Regions from separate parts of the Paenibacillus sp. FSL R5-0887 genome, predicted to be linked through region 1. Evidence: riboswitches for the same ligand, from Rfam matches in the RefSeq annotation. Region 1 holds a riboswitch; each other region holds the start of a gene.
What was found. Region 1 has a riboswitch for cyclic di-GMP ahead of MKY14_RS01430 (DUF6612 family protein). Riboswitches for the same ligand answer to the same signal wherever they lie in the genome.
Positions count from the first base shown of each region.

Region 2: it holds a riboswitch for cyclic di-GMP, as region 1 does, so the genes downstream of both, MKY14_RS11935 (thiamine pyrophosphate-binding protein) here and MKY14_RS01430 (DUF6612 family protein) in region 1, are expected to answer to the same signal.
Region 3: it holds a riboswitch for cyclic di-GMP, as region 1 does, so the genes downstream of both, MKY14_RS24980 (choice-of-anchor A family protein) here and MKY14_RS01430 (DUF6612 family protein) in region 1, are expected to answer to the same signal.

Region 1 covers NZ_JBBOCE010000001.1:318,364-325,358, reverse strand. Annotated here, with positions in the region: gene MKY14_RS01445 (FprA family A-type flavoprotein) at 1-687, opposite strand, end outside; gene MKY14_RS01440 (CapA family protein) at 957-1,973, shown strand; gene MKY14_RS01435 (NADH-dependent flavin oxidoreductase) at 2,052-3,215, opposite strand; gene MKY14_RS01430 (DUF6612 family protein) at 3,328-4,176, opposite strand; cyclic di-GMP riboswitch class I at 4,294-4,385, opposite strand; gene MKY14_RS01425 (RNA polymerase sigma factor) at 4,590-5,108, shown strand; gene MKY14_RS01420 (DUF4179 domain-containing protein) at 5,092-6,705, shown strand; gene MKY14_RS01415 (Cof-type HAD-IIB family hydrolase) at 6,858-6,995, opposite strand, start outside.
Region 2 covers NZ_JBBOCE010000001.1:2,630,943-2,637,937, reverse strand. Annotated here, with positions in the region: gene MKY14_RS11950 (ketoacyl-ACP synthase III) at 1-868, opposite strand, end outside; gene MKY14_RS11945 (hypothetical protein) at 923-1,273, opposite strand; gene MKY14_RS11940 (carboxymuconolactone decarboxylase family protein) at 1,479-1,847, opposite strand; gene MKY14_RS11935 (thiamine pyrophosphate-binding protein) at 1,858-3,498, opposite strand; cyclic di-GMP riboswitch class I at 3,654-3,750, opposite strand; gene MKY14_RS11930 (methyl-accepting chemotaxis protein) at 3,925-5,175, opposite strand; gene MKY14_RS11925 (helix-turn-helix transcriptional regulator) at 5,297-6,253, opposite strand; gene MKY14_RS11920 (SDR family NAD(P)-dependent oxidoreductase) at 6,408-6,995, shown strand, end outside.
Region 3 covers NZ_JBBOCE010000002.1:1,598,691-1,605,685, reverse strand. Annotated here, with positions in the region: gene MKY14_RS25010 (undecaprenyl-diphosphate phosphatase) at 1-732, shown strand, start outside; gene MKY14_RS25005 (hypothetical protein) at 1,008-1,223, opposite strand; gene MKY14_RS25000 (hypothetical protein) at 1,449-1,778, opposite strand; gene MKY14_RS24995 (DUF3221 domain-containing protein) at 2,658-3,002, opposite strand; gene MKY14_RS24990 (ASCH domain-containing protein) at 3,354-3,767, shown strand; gene MKY14_RS24985 (hypothetical protein) at 3,967-4,359, opposite strand; cyclic di-GMP riboswitch class I at 4,855-4,945, shown strand; gene MKY14_RS24980 (choice-of-anchor A family protein) at 5,054-6,995, shown strand, end outside.

The DNA.
Region 1 (6,995 bases):
CCGGATCACAAATCCATGGGAAGGAGCGATCATCCGGATCTCAAGATCCTTAACAGCCTCTAACAGGGTTCTTACATATCTTCTGTGAGGATGAATAATTGCTGCGTAATAGCCCTCGAAATCTTCCGTAATATCAAACCCGGCTTCATCGCTGAATAGATTCTCCACCGCAACATGCGTGCTGAAAATATCACAAGGAAATAAGATTTGATCTTCGATACAATAGGTGATCATCGTTTCTGCGGTATGGAGATACGGTGTTTCTTTAAACAGCAGCATTTTCCCGCCAATATCCAGCTTATCTCCGTCTTTAACCACCAGGAAGTTCCGGCTATGAAGCTTGTACATTTCCTGCAATTCGGGAACAGCAATCTCGGTGCATACGATCGTGGCATTTGCAGCCTTGGCAGCGAGAGCTGCCAGTCCACCAGAGTGATCAGGCTCTGTATGATTAATTACAATGTAATGGATATCTAGAAGATCAATCATTTCACCCAGACACTCGGCATATTCACGTCCGAATTCCATGTCTACGGTATCAATGACAGTTGGCTTACCTGTTTTTAATAAATAAGAATTATAGGTAGTTCCTTTTGCCAGAATCAGGCGGTGAAATGGAACCTGGCGGTTATCGATTTTGCCTATCCAGTAAGTATCCTCGGCGATTTTTTTGAATTGTGTACTCATTTCTTTAACCTCCAATGTTTGATTGATAATGTTTATCAACAACCTTATTTTATTATGGCTGCCAAACAAAAAAGAGGATTTGAATCAAATTATAAAAGTTTGAAAAAAATGAATACCTTAAATTTAGACGATCTAAATAAAGTGATTATGCGTTGAGTCACATTTTAAATAAAAAGCCACACAAATGTTTGCACTTCGCCTTAAAGAAAGAATAACCCATAACAACTTTATGCCATATCCTAATGAAAATAATAAAAAGGTGGATATCCATGACTGAAATACAAATAGCTGCTGTGGGAGATCTAATGGTCAAACGTTATATTATTTCGGATGCTAAACAGCCTGACGGAACCTATTCGTTCAGCCCCCTGTTTGCAAAAGTAGCTCCTTATCTGAAACAGGCTGATTTGACGATTGGCAATCTCGAAACCACCTTTGCTGGAAGCGGCCCCGAATGCCGGAAAAGCCCCCGATCAGGCGGTCCGATATTCAAATGTCCAGACGAACTGGCCCCTGCACTTAAGGAAGCCGGATTCGACGTATTAGTAACGGCCAACAATCATTGCATGGATTATGGTGCCCCGGGTCTGGTTCGGACGTTACGAGTTCTGGACCGTAATGGAATCGACCACACGGGAACAGCTAAATCATTAGAAGAATCCAAGAGAACGCTTATTAAAAACGTCAAAGGAATTACGATTGGCATCCTCTCCTACACAGCAGGAACTAACCGAATTCCTGTACCAGTGAGTAAGCCATGGCTGGTTAATCGGATATCTACGCCCAAGATCATTCGGGAGATTCGAGATTTAAAAAAGAAAGTCGATCTAGTCTTGCTTTATCTGCATTTCGGAAGCGAATATCGTTACACTCCAAACAAGAGGCAAAAAGAGCTGGTCAATCTCTTTTTTAAAAATGGCGCCGACATCATACTGGGGTCTCACCCACATGTTCTTCAACCGTTAGCACTTCGTGGAAAAAAACAATTCGTTATTTACTCATTGGGGAATTTTGTTTCGACTAAACTAATGAATATTCCTTATACACAAAGCGGTATCATTCTTACGCTTAAAATAAAGAAGGATGAAAAAGGACACACGAGTATAACTAACGTAGGTTACATCCCGACTTGTGTAGATCGAAGAATAAAAAGCGGCAGGAAAATTACAGAGATCATCCCCATCCGCGACGCATTAAAGAGAAGCGACACCGACATAAAAACAGAGCGGCGAAATCTCATGAATCGAATGTTGAAACATACGACAACAATCTTAAAGAGGGAATAGAGTCGTTACAGAAAAATAACGTTCCGCGGAATTTACCGCGGAACGTTATAGATTTAGACCTCAAAACTGTGTTTGAGTTTAGCGTAAACGATCAGGCATCATTAATTTAAGGAATTCTAGAATACCATTCTCTACTACGAGTTCTTCTCTATCTTGATCAGCAAGTACTCTTCTGATGAGATCTTCTTTACCCTCCAGTACTTTACTTGTCCAATGAGGATCAATGATAAGAGACCGTCCTACTGCTACTAATTCAGCATTTGTCAACGTGTCCTCTGCGTCCTGTTTGGTACGGATATCTCCTACCCCAATTAAAGGTATACGGCCATTGATTTTCTCATTTACATATTGCAGGATTGATTTTTCTTTAAAATCTTCTGATGCAGATACTTTCTTGAAGTCCCCTAATGAAATATGCAGATAATCCAGCCTTTTATCAGCTAATTTATCAATGAGATAAAAGGTATCGGTGATTTTAATTCCAGGCTCTTCATATTCTTCTGGAGAAAAACGATACCCGACAATAAAATCCTTAACCTCTGAATTGTCAACGACAGCAATAACTGCATCCACTAATTGGTTAATGAAATTAAATCTTTTCTCTAAGCTTCCTCCCCATTGATCTTCACGACGGTTGGAGTGTGGAGAGAAGAATTGTTGGATTAAATATGTGTTTGCTCCATGAATTTCTACCCCGTCAAATCCAGCTTGAATAGCACGTTGAGTCGCTTTTTTAAAATCCTCAATTACACCGAAAATTTCATCTTCTGTTAATGCTCTTGGAATTTCTGCATTCGGGCGTTCGGCAGCAATGGCGCTGGAGGAAACGGGTTGTACGCCACGCAATATTTTTGAATCTGTCATTCTTCCTGCATGGAATAGCTGTAAAATAGCTTTTGTTCCATTTCGTTTAATAGTAGATGCTAATCGGCTAAGGCTAGGAATAAATTCATCGGAGGAAACACTAAGTTCACCTTCCCATCCTTTTCCACCCTCTTGTACATTTGCTGCCGCAGTGATGACCGCACCTACTTCGCCCGTTCTTAGCGAATAGTATTTCAATTCATCTTGTGTTACTACACCGTCATAAAAGCTCATTCGCGTGGTCATTGGAGCCATAACCACTCGGTTTTTTAATGTCAGCCCTCTGCGAAAAGTTAATGCTGTGTCTAGTGCTATCATCTTTTTCCCAACTTTCATTAAATTATATTTAGATAAATTATTATATACATGCGCATACATATAAATTACAGCAATGATTTATTCTTGTCAACTAATAAAGAACTGCTGTTGGATACAACAAAAAGCGCTGTTCCGCTGAACAGCGCTTTTCGCTCGTTATGAATCGTCCTTATTATTCTAGTTCGGCCGGTTTTACAATGGCTGCACCTTTATTATTTTTGGAATATTTAGCTTCGATTTTCGTGGTGTATGTATCTTTAGCTCCGTCACTTACCAGCACATAACTCAGATCGACTGTCAGCTTTTCCGTTTGCCAGGTCTTAGTATTGACGAATAATTTCCACGTTACACTTTTGGGTTGAACTGTCTCACCATCCCAGAGGTTCTCCTGGTCATAGAGTTTGATTATCCCCTTAGCTGCTGTCGGATCGGTTACCGTGAATTGTAAGACTGTTTGTGCGCCAGCAGTGCTGACTTTCATGGATTTTTTATAACTTTTGACCGAATCAAGCATGGAAACAGGATCGTATTGGCCTTTAGAGTAAAAGGCATCCCATTCCGTTTTCTCCAGTCCAAGCCAATATTGTGCATCAGGATCGATTGGCTCCCCGTCATCGTCGTAACCTTCATCTTCAGATTCATCGATCAGTTCACTTCCGTCTACAAGATAGTAAAACTCCTTGTCATTGGCATATAGACTGTACGATGTTTCTAAAAGACTACTAGCGACAGTGCCTGCTGCGGCAAAATTCGGCAGACGGTTGATATCCAGCTTCAGAGTGTTGGTGTTGCTGATACGCACCCCGCCGCTTTGAATATCCTGTTTTTTGGTCACATCCAGATGGAAATTCTTTATTGCTTTGGAGGCTGCCGTTACTTTGCTGATCATCTGATCCGCGGTTACTACTGTTGAGGTAGCTGCAGACACTACTCCTGGATTAGACATCCATCCGATCGTTCCGGACAGCAATAAAGCACCTACTGCCAAACTAGTACCTATTGTTTTGAAAAAACTGTTCATGTACTTCCCCTTTCGGCCCCTTGCGATAATGTAACGCCGTATAGGTCGAAATAATAAAAGAGCTCAAAATAGACTACATATTTTTAGAGCTATCCTTTATGCTTCATAAGACATCCCTATGGCGGCCTGGCGATCATTTCCTTCTGTCGAAAGGCTTTAGACCCATGGCTTTGTGTCATCATCTTTCGATGATTTTACCTTTAACGCGGACATTCAATTAGTTTTAATTAGATTACGGACGCATGTCCCACCGCTAATTTTATCATGGTTATAATTACCTGTAAACGACTTATCTTCCATTCGAATTCGCTATGATATTCAGAAGAAATACTACAATCAAAATGAAAAATGAACGATTACATACGCTTATAAGTCTTATTAATGAGAACAGCAAAGACAGGGGGTGCAGCAAAATGAGTGACCGGGAAATTTTCGAGCTCTATAAAGAACAAGTATATTATTTTTGTTACTACTTAATGAAAAATCAGGCAGATGCGGAGGATATTTCCCAAGAGGTATTTGTAAAAGTTATCTTAGCGGATAAGTCGAAGGTAAGAAACTTGAAAGCTTGGATTTTACGAATTGCTTCGAATGAGTGCAACAGTGTGATCAAAAGGCGTAAGACGGGGTGGATGAAAGAAGTACGTAATTATTTACTATCCAGGTCTGAGGAATCAAACCCTGTAGAAAAACGTTTGGATCGACAGGAAACTAAAAAAGAATTACAAGGGTTATACAGTCAGCTTCCCGACAAAATCAGAATGGTAGTAGTCCTTCGTTTTATAAACGAATTGACTGTACCCGAGATCTCTAAAGTTATGAGCATACCCGAAGGAACTGTAAAATCCAGACTGAACAAGGGACTTAAAATACTAAATAGAATGGGTGGAACCCAACTAAAGGAGCTGAATAGTAATGAGTCTGTATATTGAAAAAGATAAACATATTCCCCGACCGGATTATGATTTGATGTGGACTGCCATAGAACAAGAAGCTTATAAACGTCAAAGAAATCTGCATGCCTCCCAGAATACTCCTAGGTCTAATAAAAAGGTTATTCCTATCAGTATTGTCTTCTCTTGCCTCTTACTTGTAGCCATTCCTGTATTCGCTAGTATGACGATTAATTGGGATAAAATTGGTGGTCGAAGTGTGAGCAATGCATTAAATAACGGCATCGGTCAACAGTATAATCTTCAAACTTCCAGTTCAGGAGTAACAATGAATTTGAACGGTGTTGTAACTGATGGAGAAAAAATGAAAATGCTGTTATCACTTGATACTAAATCTGATCTATCCAAATATACTGGATTTGCTACAGAGGAAAACATCATGACTAATGAATCCGGTGCCAAGGCAAAGGTATACGGTTATTTAGAATACGATCCTGAAAGCCAGAAACTCATTGGAGTATATGAGACACCTGATACATTAAAGGATGATAAAAAGGACTACAGGTTTGAAGCACGGAATCTCATTTTTTACCGTGATCAGAATATTCCCTTACAATCTAATCATCAAGCAGGGGATACTATCGATACTGGAGTTAAGCAATATCCAAGCATTCAAATCGAATCCGTTCGACATGTTTCCAATCAAACCATTATCCGTTACAAAGTCGCTGCATCACCATCTGACTTAGGACGGGGTAATCCACATTTGGTAGTTAGTACTGGTGGTCAAAAGAATGAAGCAATTCCAACCATCATGCCTAACGAAGGATCGGATTTATTTATTGAACAGGTTTTCAATATAACTGAATCAGATTGGAAGGAAGCTAGTCTTCATTTTAGTTACATTGAAGAAGCGAAACGATTTTCAGGTACGTGGAAGTTCGATTTTAAAGCAGATGGACAAAAAGCAAGTGAGGCGATTTACACTAAGAAACTGTATAACAGTCCTGAATTTCAAGAAAAGACCGGCATAACCTTAGATCAGCTAGTGGTTACCCCTTTGGATATCCAAATTCTAATAGATGAAAATGATTCGCTTAAAAAAGGAATTGTCCACTATAATACCGCTCAGTTGGTTATAGGTGATCAAACAATCACTGGGGGTTGGAATTTGAAAGGAGATCATTCCGAAAGCTACCAGCATTTATTTCAATTCGAATCTCCGGAATGGTATAACGACTGGTCCGATGTTCCAATGAAACTTATATTAAAGGATGCTGTCATTGAGAAACGTGATACTACTAAGAATTGGATCACTATAAACAAACCTAAAGAAGAAAAGCAGTTCACTTCACTTGATGTCGATGGGTTAAAAATTGAATTCACTTACTATACTGAGGGCGAAAATTTGATTGTCGAATCAACATCCAAATCTTCTGGCTTCAAAAGCGTTAACCAAACTACGTTACGGATTAATGGCAAAGAAGTGGTGCCTGAAATTACACCTAAGGGCATGATATCTACAGGAACTAATATTGATAGCTACAAAGATATCCCTTTCGACGAAAAAATCGAACTGAACCCTGGTATCTATAAATATAGCGATCCTAGCCGGAACGAGGAAATTAAACTTTAATACAGGAAGTTAATCTATGTCCCGCCCTTTCTAGTTAATCCTAAGGGCGGGTTATTTATGGATAAAATCATTTCTGTTTATGTATCTCTTTTATTTCCTTCTCCACAAAAAAAGCATAGAACGGACTCAAGTCCGCTTTATGCTTTCCATTATTAAGATAAACAATATTTAACCAGCGCATCTCGCACACCATGCTCGTTGTTAGACCCCGTGACAGCATTCGCTGCCGCTTTGACCTCAACCGGAGAATTATCCATCGCAACGCCCATACCCGCGTATGTAAGCATAGA
Region 2 (6,995 bases), 2.3 Mb from region 1:
TAGAGGTATATCCGAATTCATCCCCTATGTATACCGCTACATTGCGATCAATGCCGACTTTCTCACACATCTCTAAGATATTAGGCAATGAAAACTGTGAGAAGCAGGCTGCTTTAATGGCTTCAGGCGCGATATTGTTGTTAGACAGTAGAGTACGAATAGACTCAGAAGCAGCATCTATGCAAATGGAATTATCAAAAGGAATAAACTTCACATTAAACTCTCCAGCCGCTACACCTTGTTTACCCAGTTTAGCCAGGCCTGCGCACGGGAACTTGGAATTATCGCAAACACAAGGATCCGTTTGGTAGATAGAGTCAATGAAACCGACCACATCCTCAGCTTGTTCAAGAATGACTGCCGCCGCTGCATCACCGAAGTTAGCGTAATAGACTGGATCATTCTTATCGGCATGAGGGGTTACATAATCGGAGCCGATGACCAACGCTCGTTTAATCCTAGGATTCGCTTGCATCTGACGGCTAACCTGTTCCACAGAAGCCGTCATACCCGCACAATTAGCATTACTGTCAATGCAGATCGTATGGGATGCGCCTTTGATCAAACGGTGAATCATTAATGAGTTGGTAGGAAAGATATACTCAGGAGTTTGACTTGCATAGGCAATAAGGTCGATATCGGCACCTGTGAGACCACTTTTCTCCAGAACATTCCTGGCAGCCTCAAAAGCCATCGTAAGGGAATTCTCATCCGCATCCTTAATACTATACCGTGTAATACGACCTAATGCGGATAATAGACCTCGAATATCAATGCCTTTTTCGTCAAAATGCTTAATGAAAAAGTCGTTACCAACTATATTGCTGGGATGATAGATATCAATGCCTTTAATACGAATTCCGGTCATAATACGCCTCCAGGAAAGCAGTAAAATGTGGCCTACATATTAAGATTAAAAGATCTAGACTGTAACCGCAGAAATGATCTCGATGTTATCGAGTCCAGCTTTACGGCCAAGACGGGAAAGCTGCATTTTGAGGATCGGGTTATTTTCAAGCGTTAGATTTACTTTTACAAATCCATCATTCTTAAACATTACAAAGCAGCTTTCTAAAAGAGGTACAACATCTGGTGCAGTTACATTTAGCTTTCTGCAGTCGATTTTTAGTTCATAGTCAGCTGGAGTAATTGGATTGATAGTTTGTTGATAAGCTTGAATAGATTTTAGACCATCTTCTTCAGAAAATGTTCCATCTAACTCAATGTTAATAACCTTGTTTGTAGTGTCTGTCTTCAAAACGAAACTTCCCATGCCTAAATCTCTCCCATAGATTGAATTTGTCCAAAACAGTTCGACTGCAATATCCAGCCATGTATATCCATTTAGCTGTTTTATAAAAGTCAAAATTCGACACTATACAGCAAGTAATGGGATATTCCGACTCTATTATAGGCATATTTTTCAAGTGTATGCAATAATAAAGTCGAATTTTGTATATTGTTGTCGAACTGTTGAGTTATTGGATTTCTTCTATGGTTGCAAGCAGGATATTAAAAGCTGTGATGATTCTAGGTGCCCCTATAACGGGTACTAAGTGTAATAGAATACCTTTAAGCTGTTCTACGGTAACTCCAACACGAAGGGCCATGACATAATGAACGCCCAACTGTTCGAATTGACCCATTGAAATTAAAGATGAAATGACAGCGATTTCCTTCCAGTCAGGGGCTATAGTATTACGTTGAAAAATATCGCCATAGGCATTCCCCATAATAAATTCAGCCAAGTCAGGGAAGTGGTCTTTAATTGGAGCTAGTGCTTTTGCGCCATAGTCTCCTGATAGATTCGTGAAGTGGTTGAGACCACTGTTGATATTTTCCTTCATGGTTAGCCTCCTAGTTTAGGTTCAAAGTACGGTGTGCAGTCGGAGGGACTTCATCACGGTCTGTTAGTAGTTCAATAACGGCAACATGGTTTAGAGCTACCGCATCTTTAATTGCAGCTGTGAATTCATCCGCAGTCTCACATTTGTAGCCTTTAGCACCTAGAGATTCAGCGAATTTTACGGCGTCCATTGGTACTTCATATAGAGTTCCATCGATACGACCTGTGGTTTTCTCCATACCCTTAAGAGCCATATCTAGTTGCTTATTATTGACCACGATAAAGATGACAGGGATATCTTTGCAGACAGCGGTGTTAATCTCAGCGCCGAGCATCATGAAACAACCATCACCTGTAATGCAGAGGACAGTTTCTTCAGGAGCTGCAACCTTTGCACCAATAGCCATGCCGATCGAATTACCCATGCAAGCAAAATACGCATCAAAAACAAAGCTGCCCGGTTTCTTAACCTTGTACCATTTTGCAGCGTGGAATCCATGACTTCCATCATCAACGAAAATTGAATTATTATAAGGGATCAAATCACTTAAAGTGCTCATTACCGAAGCAAGGGAAAGATTCTTGAGGGTTGGAAGCTCTTCTGAATAATCCGCATCGGCCAAAGCCTCACGTTTGGTGATTGTGCTTGGGTCAATATGATTTAGGCAGTGCACCAAATTATCGCGCAGGTCCCCAGTGACCGGTATCGTTTTGGACAATAGTATTTTTCCGACAAAGGTTGGATCAATATCAAATTGAATTAAAGTTGCTGGATGATTCTCCCGTTTAAGATTACAGATGGTCATATCACTTAAACGTGATCCAAGCACTATAAATAAATCGCTTTTATTCAATAAATCGTCCCCGTGGGTCGAACCGCCAACGCCAATAGGACCATGATAGAGTGGGTGATCCCAGACTATAGCCCCTTTTCCACCAGGAGATGTTACTACAGGAATATTAAAAGTTTCTGCGAGTTGAACAAGCTCTTTATGTGCTCCGGAGCGGTTAATTCCTTTACCCGCAATAATCAAAGGATTCTTAGCAGCTTGAATAGCATCGATGACTCTATCGATATTAGCTTGACTAATTAGAGACTCTCTTTCTGGGATTACTATATTGCATTCTTCCAATACTTCAGTTTGTACATCAAAAGGAATACAAAGATGAACAGGACCCCGTTTGGTCAGGGCCACAGAAATCGCATGATTAAAAATAGTACCAAAGTGATCCCCACGTTCAACCAATTTACTGAACAAGGTGGCAGGTCTGAACATATCAGCTAAATCAGCCAGAAAAGAGGTGGAGTCCTGACATTGAGGAATTCCAAGCTCTGTAATGGATTGGTGGCCGGTAATAAATAGGACAGGTAGGTTGTTAGCTTTCGCATGTGCTGCTGCTGTAAGCAGGTTAGTTCCCCCAGGACCCGAAGTACCAAATGCTACGCCTAGGTTACCCGTTTTCAGCGCATACCCTGCTGCTTCGAATCCGGAGCTTGCTTCATGTCTGCCGGGAATAAATTCAATACCGTAATCCACCATCTTTAGAACTATTGGACAAATGGATTTGCCAATGATCCCAAAAGAATGGGTGACTCCAAGGTTACGTAGTGCTTCCGCCATGTAATCTGCGACTGTCTTCAAAAGAAACACCTCACAAGTTTTTTGATATATATTAGTTATTAATCTACCGGATAGATACGATAGATCAATATACTCAAAAAGTAAAAACCTGTGCTCTATAGTAAGCACAGGTTGGTGGCATAAGGCGCCGCTAAGACTGAACAATAGTTCAGCCGTCCTGGTTCCTCTGCAACCTGGCAATCATGGCCTCAAACGAAAAAATGAGGCTGTAGATCCATGGTTTTGCGTCATCCTCTTTCGAGGATTTTGCCAATATTAATTTATAGTTGATAAGAATAATTTTCCTTTACAATATATTCCTCATTAATTTTTGTCAACATAATCCGCTAAAAAAACTCGAAATTTGACGAAAGTCTTGTCCAAGAGATGAAGTTTTGCCTCGCGAAAAAAACTGCCACCTAAGACTCAGCTTAGGTGGCAGTTGATAGTTTTGAACTAGAATTTAAAGATATGAATGGTTTTTTGCAGATTAAATACGGCCTGGGTCATTTTTTCCGTTTCTTCTGCAACAGACTGCAGGGCATTAATCTGTTCATTCATAGCCGCCGATACCTCTTCCGTGCCAGCAGCAGTTTCTTCGGTGATTGCTGAGATATTCTCAATTGCACTGGAAATTTTCAAGGCACTTTCTAGCATAAGATCACTCTCCGCAGAGAATGAAGAGATTTGCTCGGTAATGTACTGCACGCTTTGTACAATTTGTGCGAAAATATGGGCAGATTGAGTGATCATTTCATTCTGAACCTGCACAACCTCTTCATTGATGGCAATATTATCGATGGCTTGTTTAATATCTGACTCAATGCTGCGGACCAAGCCGAATACTTCTTTTGTGGATGCCGTAGATTCTTCAGCAAGCTTGCGGACCTCTTGAGCTACAACGGCAAAACCCCGACCATGCTCTCCGGCACGAGCAGCTTCGATGGAGGCATTCAGTGACAGCAGGTTGGTCTGCTCAGCGATCTCTGTGATGGTCTTGGTGATCATCGTAATCCCGCGGGCATTTTGTGAGAGAGCTTCAATAGTATCAGCCACTTTTTGTGTAGCCTCTATGTTTTTACGCATGCCTTCAGCCTGTGTATCTACGGATTGGCGCCCTTGCTCAACAAGTTCTAAGGTATGTATTGAACGTCTGTTCATTTCTTTGGTGGAGTTCGTATAATTGGATACTTTGGTCTCAATGTCTTTAATGGATTCTGTCATATCAGCGATATCCGTAGATATTTCATTTGCACCAAGAGCGAGCTCAGTAGAAGAAGAGGCTACTTGTGCCATGACAATTTTCAGCTTCTGGTTCTTATCTTCGATTCCGCGGCTTGCATCCATAACTTGACGGGTGATCTGCGATGCATCGGTCAGAATCTTCTTGAGCTTATCAATCATTGTGTTAAAGGAGCGGCTTACGTCACCCATTGAGCCATTTTCGTCCGCTCTGCTAGTGAAATCGCCCTTCGAAATACTGTGAGATACATTAGCAATATCATCAAAAGATGATGTAAGCGTTCTCTCCACGAAGCGAGCAACAGGTAAAGTCAGACCTGCAAGAACAACTACTAGTATAATTCCTACGAGAAATTGACCTAGAATCATTAACGTAACTAAGACAGGAATAGCAAACAGTGCGGCAACGAGGTAACATCCGGCAACAATTCTTTGTTTTAACGGAAGTTTGTGCATCCAGCTCATTGGTAAAATGTCCCCCTTATTAAATTTTATGTAATGGTGTTATTATAGGGGATTTATAGGTCATTGGTCTATAGAGAAGTGTCATAAATCTTCTTTAAGTAGTAGATATTTAGAATTCATGTCAAAATTCCTCATATATTGTGGAAATTGTTTTAATAGCAGACTTTACCATTCCTACTAGTTCGATAGGAGCTAAAACAATAACTGAAGGAGAGAAAGAGAGTACGATACGACAGGCAGATTCTATAGCATTAAACTCGGCCTCCACGTTCATCCACCCAGTATTAGCAGAGGGTTCTACTAAAGTTATAGTTACATATCTTTCACGTTGTAATTCTTTAAGAATAGACTCATTCACCTTTAAGTTCACTACATATTTTGGCAGTGCTGCTTTAAAAGCTAAAGTCGATTGTTCCCAGTAGCTTTTTAAATCAAAAGCCTCAGGTCTGACAAATGATTCATAAGTTGCGTCAGCTTGTATTAATCTCGACACGCGAAAAGTCCGCATTTCACCCTCGGTTCGTGCCACTACATACCAAACTCCACGTTTTGCGACTAACCCGAGAGGTTCAATGAAACGCTCCTTCATCTCGTCATTCCGTGGGTAAGTGATCTTTACTTTACGGTCTTCCCAAACAGCTTCCTGCAGGACAGATAGGAACGGATATGTCTCGTCGGAAGGGTGCCAGCTGGCACCATCTATATGAATGCGCTGGCTCAGGTAACTGGCTGGATTATTCGGCCTGGATGGGGAAGCAGCCTCCAGCTTAAGCACGGCAGAAGAGAAGTCGTTTTGTATACCCAGATCTTTTAAGATTGAGGAGTCTGCGGACAGCAGCAGAGTAGCAATTTCTGAGGGCTTCATACCCGTTAAGGAGGTCCGGTATCCTTCTGTGAGCATCCAACCCCCTTCGCGTCCCCGTTCGGCAAGAATCGGTATTCCCGCTGTACATAAGGCTTCCATATCTCTAAACACAGTTCGTTCAGACACTTCTAAGGTCTGGGCTAGCTCACGGGACGTCATCTTTCCACGATTTTGCAGCAAAAGTAAGATGGATAACAAACGATCGGCTCTCATTAAGGGAACATTCCTCCTCCTAATAAATGTTAGTTAGTTCTTAATTAATTATTATATATGTCAGTTGATGTCATATTAAAGAATTATACTTATATAAGGTAAGGATTAAATACAGAACATTTAGAGAAAAACAAGTGTAGAAAGGATTGAGAACATGACTTTAAAAGGAAAAGTAGCATTGGTCACCGGAGGCAGCAGAGGTGCTGGTAGAGGAATTGCATTGGAGCTGGCAAGGAAAGGTGCATTCGTTTATATTACGGGCAGAACGACAGAGGCTTCTGGCATAGAGCATAGCAAGCGGAGCATTGATAACGTACTTAGGGAAATAAAAGCGGAGGGAGGGTCCGGCAGCGCCATACGATGTGATCATACAAAAGATCAGGAGACAGAGGCGGTCATTCGCCAGATTGCTTCAGAGCAAGGAAAGCTTGATATTTTAGTCAATAATGTATGGGGCGGCAACGATTTACCTATTGAGCAGAAGTCTTTCTGGGAGCTTCCTACAGCGCATTGGGACAATATGTTTAATGCGGGTGTGAGGGCACAGTTGATAACAAATTATTATGCAATACCATTAATGCGTGAGGCAAAAGCTGGCGGTCTAATCATCCACACAACCTTTTGGGATCATTACAAATATCTTGGAAACTTCTATTATGATCTTTCTAAAAACTCACTTGTCCGCATGGCCTACGGGTTATCGAATGAGCTTAAAGAGGACAACATTGCAGTTATTCCGCTT
Region 3 (6,995 bases), on a different contig from region 1:
ACTGGACATCTTATTCTAGCAGGCGATTTGCTTAGCTTTGAGGGAGATGCTGCAATAACTTTTAAAATTGTTATTCAGTTGGGTGCAGTGATGGCAGTTTTAATTCTTTATTGGAAAAGGTATTTGGAGATTGGGGTTAATATGATTAGAATGGATTTTTCCAAAAGCAAAGGATTAAATGTCATTCATATGATTTTGGCTATGTTACCAGCATTAACCCTATATCTTCTCTTCAAGGACACAATAAAAAGCCAATTATTTGGCCCAACCCCTGTTTTGATAGGTCTAGTTGTTGGTGGCGTGTTGATGATCATTGCAGCGCGGAATAGGCGGACTGAAACCGCTGGTACTATCGATGGGATTAATTATAAACAGGCTTTCGGAATTGGTCTGTTTCAATGCTTGGCGTTATGGCCGGGATTTTCGAGATCAGGTTCGACGATTTCAGGTGGCCTGTTGCTTGGCACTAGCCAAAAAGCCGCTGCAGATTTTACATTCCTTATTTCCGTGCCTGTTATGTTTGGTGCAAGCTTGTTAGATTTGTACGATAGTCGTGATTTGCTGAGTTCTGACGATTTGCTTCTAATGTTAATTGGCTTTGCGACATCCTTTCTTGTGGCAATGATTGCAGTAGTGACGTTCATCAAACTGATTAAGAGACTTCGATTGGAGTGGTTTGCTCTATACCGGTTTGTTTTAGCAGCGCTCTTCTATTTAATTGTCATACATTAATTGGATTAGTCAATATGAACATCATGGGAAAGAAGCTTTTAAAAAGGCTATACATCATATCCTGCACAGATTAAACTAGAGGTTAAAACAAGGGGAAATCACCAAACAAGACAAAGCTCAAGTAGTCTATGAACTAAGGAATGAATTTTCGGTGTAAGCACTTCTACAGCTAGCCATTATCCCTCGTTTGTTTCTTCTACCATTAATATCACAAAGTAATTTTACAAGTGTTTGGGAATATGAAAATCCCCACCAGTTTAAGGTGGGTTTTTTGCTTACCAAGTATTATAGTTCGATTGATACTTAACTTGTTTATTCTCATAGCTCTCATTGGGGTAATCACGTCTGACAGACTGCAAGTAGCCTGAAATTGCAAATGCTGCAATAAGCCCTCCTATAACTCCTGTGATTAAGCCGAATGTTGAAAATCCGAATGTGGCAACTACTCCAATGGAAGACAATGCTACAAGCAATAGACTGAATATTTTCATCTTTATACACACCTCCATTTTGTATATGTAGTAATTTGGAAATTAAGATTGATACGTTACCTTGTTTGATCGGTTTCGATAAAAATAATAAAAATTCAGCAAATCTTTAGACGGGCTTCATACTTATTTAAGCTAAGAGGATTATAGTAATTACATAACCCCCTTATAATATAGATCTAGACCCTGCCGGAAGTTGGTGGGGTCACTTTTTTGCACAGAGTAATTTTATAAATATGGTTGCCCAATATAGAAGAGAAACAAGAAATATAAAATGTAGAGAATGGGTAGCTTTATTTTTAATTTCTTGCAGGAATTTTTGAATTTTTCTGAGGTCTTGGACAGATTCTTCATCACATATCCATAAATGAGGAATTGTCCAATAACAAAGAAAATGAGCTTAAGGGGAAAGTTGCCCATTTTTATCTCAGTGAAAATAATAGTGAATGTGACACTCACAAAGGTTAGTGATACAACTTTTAAAAACTGTTCATAACGATCTTGTGGTTCTTTGATAGGATCCTGCTGCCCCCATTTTCTCTCATCAATTTCTGTCATGGTAAACCTCCAATCTACTGAATGTTATTAGTATTTCACCAGATTGAGATGCTTTTTGAACAGGGAGAATTAATTGGGAAACCATTATGAGTATAGTTGTCTGTTGCATCTTGTTGAAGGCTTACTTGTTGTGGAGATAGTACACTTGAATTTGATTGATTTGCTGATGCGAAAGGAGCAATTGCGGTAGTCAATAAAGCGATTGATAAAACTACGATTAGTTTTTTCATACTTTGATAATCCTCACATATGAAGTGTTTACTTACATGGATAATAGTAAATTTAATGGTTAATGATGTATATGAGCTATAAGATCGATTTGAAAAATGAGATGTTTTGTAAGTTTTTATAAATAAACGTCGAATATTATAATAAGAGAGTTTTATTGGTGTAGATGACCTAGGACTAATTAATTGTGATGAATTTTAAAAATACGAAACCCGCCGATGCATGTCTCGCGGGTTTGTGCTGATCCTGTATCTTCAAGTAGATCCTTCGTGTTATTAGGTACATTGCCAACAACTGTAGGGACTTTATAAGCTCCTATAGTTGTTACATGGTAAGGTTTCAGTAATTCCAACAAAGAGTAAATTCCCAAATGCTTGGGATTATGCCCACTGGCTTCGGTAGGTGAGCTTTTTTTGTTTACAGAATGTTCCAGAATTATTATATTCAGATTATGTAAATGTTTCGTCCGGAAGAGATTATTCATAGTATATGTTCGGAAGGGTATTTCTGCTTCAGGAATTCCCGTAACAGAGATGTTGAGAGTATATAATGTTCCATATTATATACTCTGATTTCTCCTTAAATCTACACAAAGAAGCGCCATCCCTTTTGGAGACGCCGCTTCTTTATAGTAGATTCTATTCTTTTTGCTCAATTCTTGATTTTGGTGATCTTTTTGGCGGTAACTTGTGCAGGGAATGAATCATCACTTACTTCAAAAAACACTTTAATCTCATCTCCTTTTTTATATTTAGAAGGTGCAACTTTATTTACCCAAATGGCTTTAGAGTACTCATTAGATTCGAGAACCTCCTTGTATTCCTTGTTCAAGTCTTCTTCTTTTAATTCAGAAATTACTAAAATTCTTTTATTTTCTACATCTATTGTGTGTACAATTCCTTTCAAAACTTCATTATTCTTACTACAGGCGGTGACGAATAACAAAAAAACAAAAATAAGAGTCCATTTAATAGTAGTACGTGGTTTTTGAATCATGGACCTTCCCCTCCAGTGGTTACGACATTAGTTTAAAATCGGTTGCACAGGCATAGCATTTAGTACATTACCAATATAAGAATAAACAGCAGCCTTTCCATTATGACGACCTTTATTGATTCTGGGGAGTTACAGGTGAATGTCTGTAGTATTGATATTTTCATAAGAACTTTTGTTTGTATATAATAAAAATAAATGTTCTTATTTTAGAGGCGATCAATGATGGAAATGAGTATCGACCAAACGGTTGGGATTATTTATCAGGTCAAGGTGAGCAAGATTACACAACGCGAGATCGAGATCCGTGGCATCCGTGACAAATGTCCAACATAAACAAAGGGGATAAATATCATGCGGTGTATAACAATACGGCAGCCTTGGGCGACCTTAATTGCTCTTGGTGAAAAAGAGTTTGAAACTCGTTCATGGAGAACAGCCTACCGCGGCGAGTTAGGCATCCATGCCGGAGTGAGGATTGACAAAAAGATTTGTGAACAGGAACCGTACAAATCAGTATTGGCGAAACATGGCTATACAGCGAATAATTTGCCGACAGGAGCTATTATTGCTACAGGTCAGCTCGCGGGATGTTATGTGGTTACTCCAGAGGTGGATTTAAGGGAATGGATCAATGGGAATGAATATGATTTTGGCGACTATAGTGAAGGACGGTTTGCCTGGAAGCTTGAAGGGGTTCATCCATTAAGCCATCCAATTCCAGCTAAAGGTCGGCTAAGCTTGTGGGAGCACTCTAATCACTTCTGAACGGCGAACAATATTTTTAATGTAATTTTTATGTGCCTATCAGCTTTTTTTCAGGTTCGAGGTATATATTAGAGACACCAAACACCCCCCAGTGTTTTGTGGTATATCTCTCTCAGGTCTTGCCAACTCCCATGGTAAGGCCTATTTTTTTGTTCACTAATTGATCGGGGGGAGAGAGCGCAGCGGCTTCTATACAGCTTTACTTAATCTGGTACTGTTCTTCGTAACTCTTAAAAGATGAAATATCCAGCCCTAGGTATCTGCGCATATGGATGGCAGCCTGAGCCGCAACAATGTCATTCAACAGCAGCATTCGTTCATGATAGCCACGACATATATACTTGGCTTCAATTCCAGTATTAAGTCTGTTTTGCTCATACACCTTGATTCCCCGTCTTCTCATTTCTGCACGAACATCCCTTAGATCTGTTGTAGCTACTGCAGCAGCTGTTCCAAGCACCTCCAGATAAGGGGCGGGTGTTCGTAAGTGTGTAGATAAAATGGCGGAGTCCCGTTCGAAAGCTGATAAAATCATCGGAAGCAATAAATAAGATTTCACCAGCATGTTGTCCCTGCTTTCTGCTCTATGCATGAATCTCATCACCTCTAATAGGAACGTATATTCGTATTCTACCCCGATATTCCAAAAATAATCAATGGTATTTCTAAACAGCTTATCCAATGTGATTAAATTCACAACTTAATAACGAAGAATAAATTATATTAAAAATTGTAATAATAAAAATTAATGTATCGAACGCAAATAAAGGAGAATTATGATGGAAAAAGAGGGCAGCCTCCAGCGTGGATTGTTTTTTGGTTTAATTTTGAGTGTTCCCTTATGGATATCCATATTGGGCTATATACAGTTACTTTAAAATTTAATGAAAAACCTTATGCGAAGCGCCTTTAGGCGCTTTTTTTGTGTGGTACTAATGCGGGGAATTATCGAAAGGAATTGATTGACAATTGTGGGTGTCGGGAGCTAAACTGTTATTAATTCAAAAGTATTAAAAGTCATAGACTGTTATTGGATAGAATGCTTCAGCTACCAGTTCTGGACTTGCAGTGTAATACATATATATAGTCATGATAATAGCAAACCGTCTGAAAGGGCGGGACGCAAAGTCCAGGAGTCTAAAGTGTCTTAAAGGCACAATGACCGTCCGACTGCCATGAGAAGGGAATTTCACTTCTTTTTGGCGGTCTTTTTTGTTGTTAGGTCCTTTAGAGTTTCTGGTAATTATTCTGATTAATATAAATCATAGTTTTAGGAGGTGTGCCATTTGAAAAGAAGAATAAAACCGTTACTCTCGCTTGTATTAGCTGGGATTTTGACGGTAGGTAGTGGGCTTTCCTCATTAGGAGCTGGAGTTGCTGGAGCTAGTAGTTCTTCTACATTGGGAATTGCAGCGGTCTACAACGTGTTTATTCTAGGGGATATAACAACAGTTTCGGATACGGAAGGAAGGTTTGCTGCTGGAGGTAACGTTAACTTAACCAACTATAGTGTTGGAGATAGGTTGACCGCTGCAGAGGTTTCCCTGACTGACACACTTGTTGTTGGAGGGCATCTTACTTTCAACGGAGGTACTGTTTATGGGAATATCGTGCACGGGGGAGATTTTTCAGGGAATGTAACGCTCCTCAAGGGTGGTACAAAAAGACAGGGGAGTACGATTGACTTTTCAGCCGTAGGTCAGTCTTTGAAGGACAAATCAGCAGAACTTGCAGCATTGCCGGCGAATGGAACAACAGTGTACCAATATGGCAGCCTTACCCTGACAGGTACAGATCCTGCGGTCAATGTTTTTAATGTTTCAGGAGATAACGTCTCTAATACCTACGGAATTACAATAAATGTTCCTTCAGGATCTACTGCAATTATTAATATTGATGGTTCTAACGTAAAAATGAAAAACTTCGGATTTCTACCTAATAACGTGTTGAACAGCAAGAAAATTTTGCTTAACTTTAGCCAAGCTGCGTATCTTGATATGGCAGGCATAGGTGTAATGGGAAGCATACTTGCCCCCTATGCTCATGTTGATTTTATTAATGGTCAGATTAACGGTACTTTAGTGGCGGCTTCACTCAAAGGTACTGGTGGTGGTGAATTTCACCACTATCCATACGATGGTGATGAACCTGGACCAACACCAACGCCAACGCCAACGCCGACAGTGACGCCGACACCAACAGTGACACCAACGCCAACGCCGACAGTGACGCCGACACCAACAGTGACACCAACGCCAACGCCGACAGTGACACCAACGCCGACAGTGACACCAACGCCGACACCGACGCCAACACCATGTCCGACGCCGACAGTGACACCAACGCCGACGCCGACAGTGACACCAACACCAACGCCGACGCCGACGCCGACAGTGACGCCGACACCAACGCCGACAGTGACGCCAACACCGACACCAACGCCGACAGTGACGCCAACACCGACACCAACGCCGACAGTGACACCAACACCAACACCAACGCCGACGCCGACACCAATACCGACACCAACGCCGACAGTGACACCAACACCGACGCCAACGCCGACACCAACACCAACACCAACGCCGACGCCGACACCGACACCAACGTCGACGCCGACACCAACACCAACACCAACACCAACGCCGACGCCGACACCAATACCGACACCAACGCCGACAGTGACACCAACACCGACGCCAACGCCGACAGTGACACCAACGCCGACAGTGACGCCAACAGTGACACCAACGCCGACAGTGACACCAACACCGACGCCAACGCCGACACCGACACCAACACCAACACCAACGCCGACGCCGACACCAACGTCGACGCCGACACCAACGCCGACGCCGACGCCGACGCCGACACCAACGCCGACACCAACACCGACACCAACACCGACAGTGACACCAACGCCGACACCGACGCCGACGCCGACAGTGACACCAACGCCGACGCCGACAGTGACACCGACGCCAACACCGACGCCGACAGTGACGCCGACACCGACACCGACACCAACACCAACGCCAACGCCAACAGTGACGCCAACACCGACACCAACGCCGACAGTGACACCAACGCCGACACCAACACCGACGCCGACAGTGACGCCGACACCAACACCAACGCCGACGCCGACAGTGACACCAACGCCGACACCAACGCCGACAGTGACACCAACACCAACGCCGACACCAACACCAACGCCGACAGTGACGC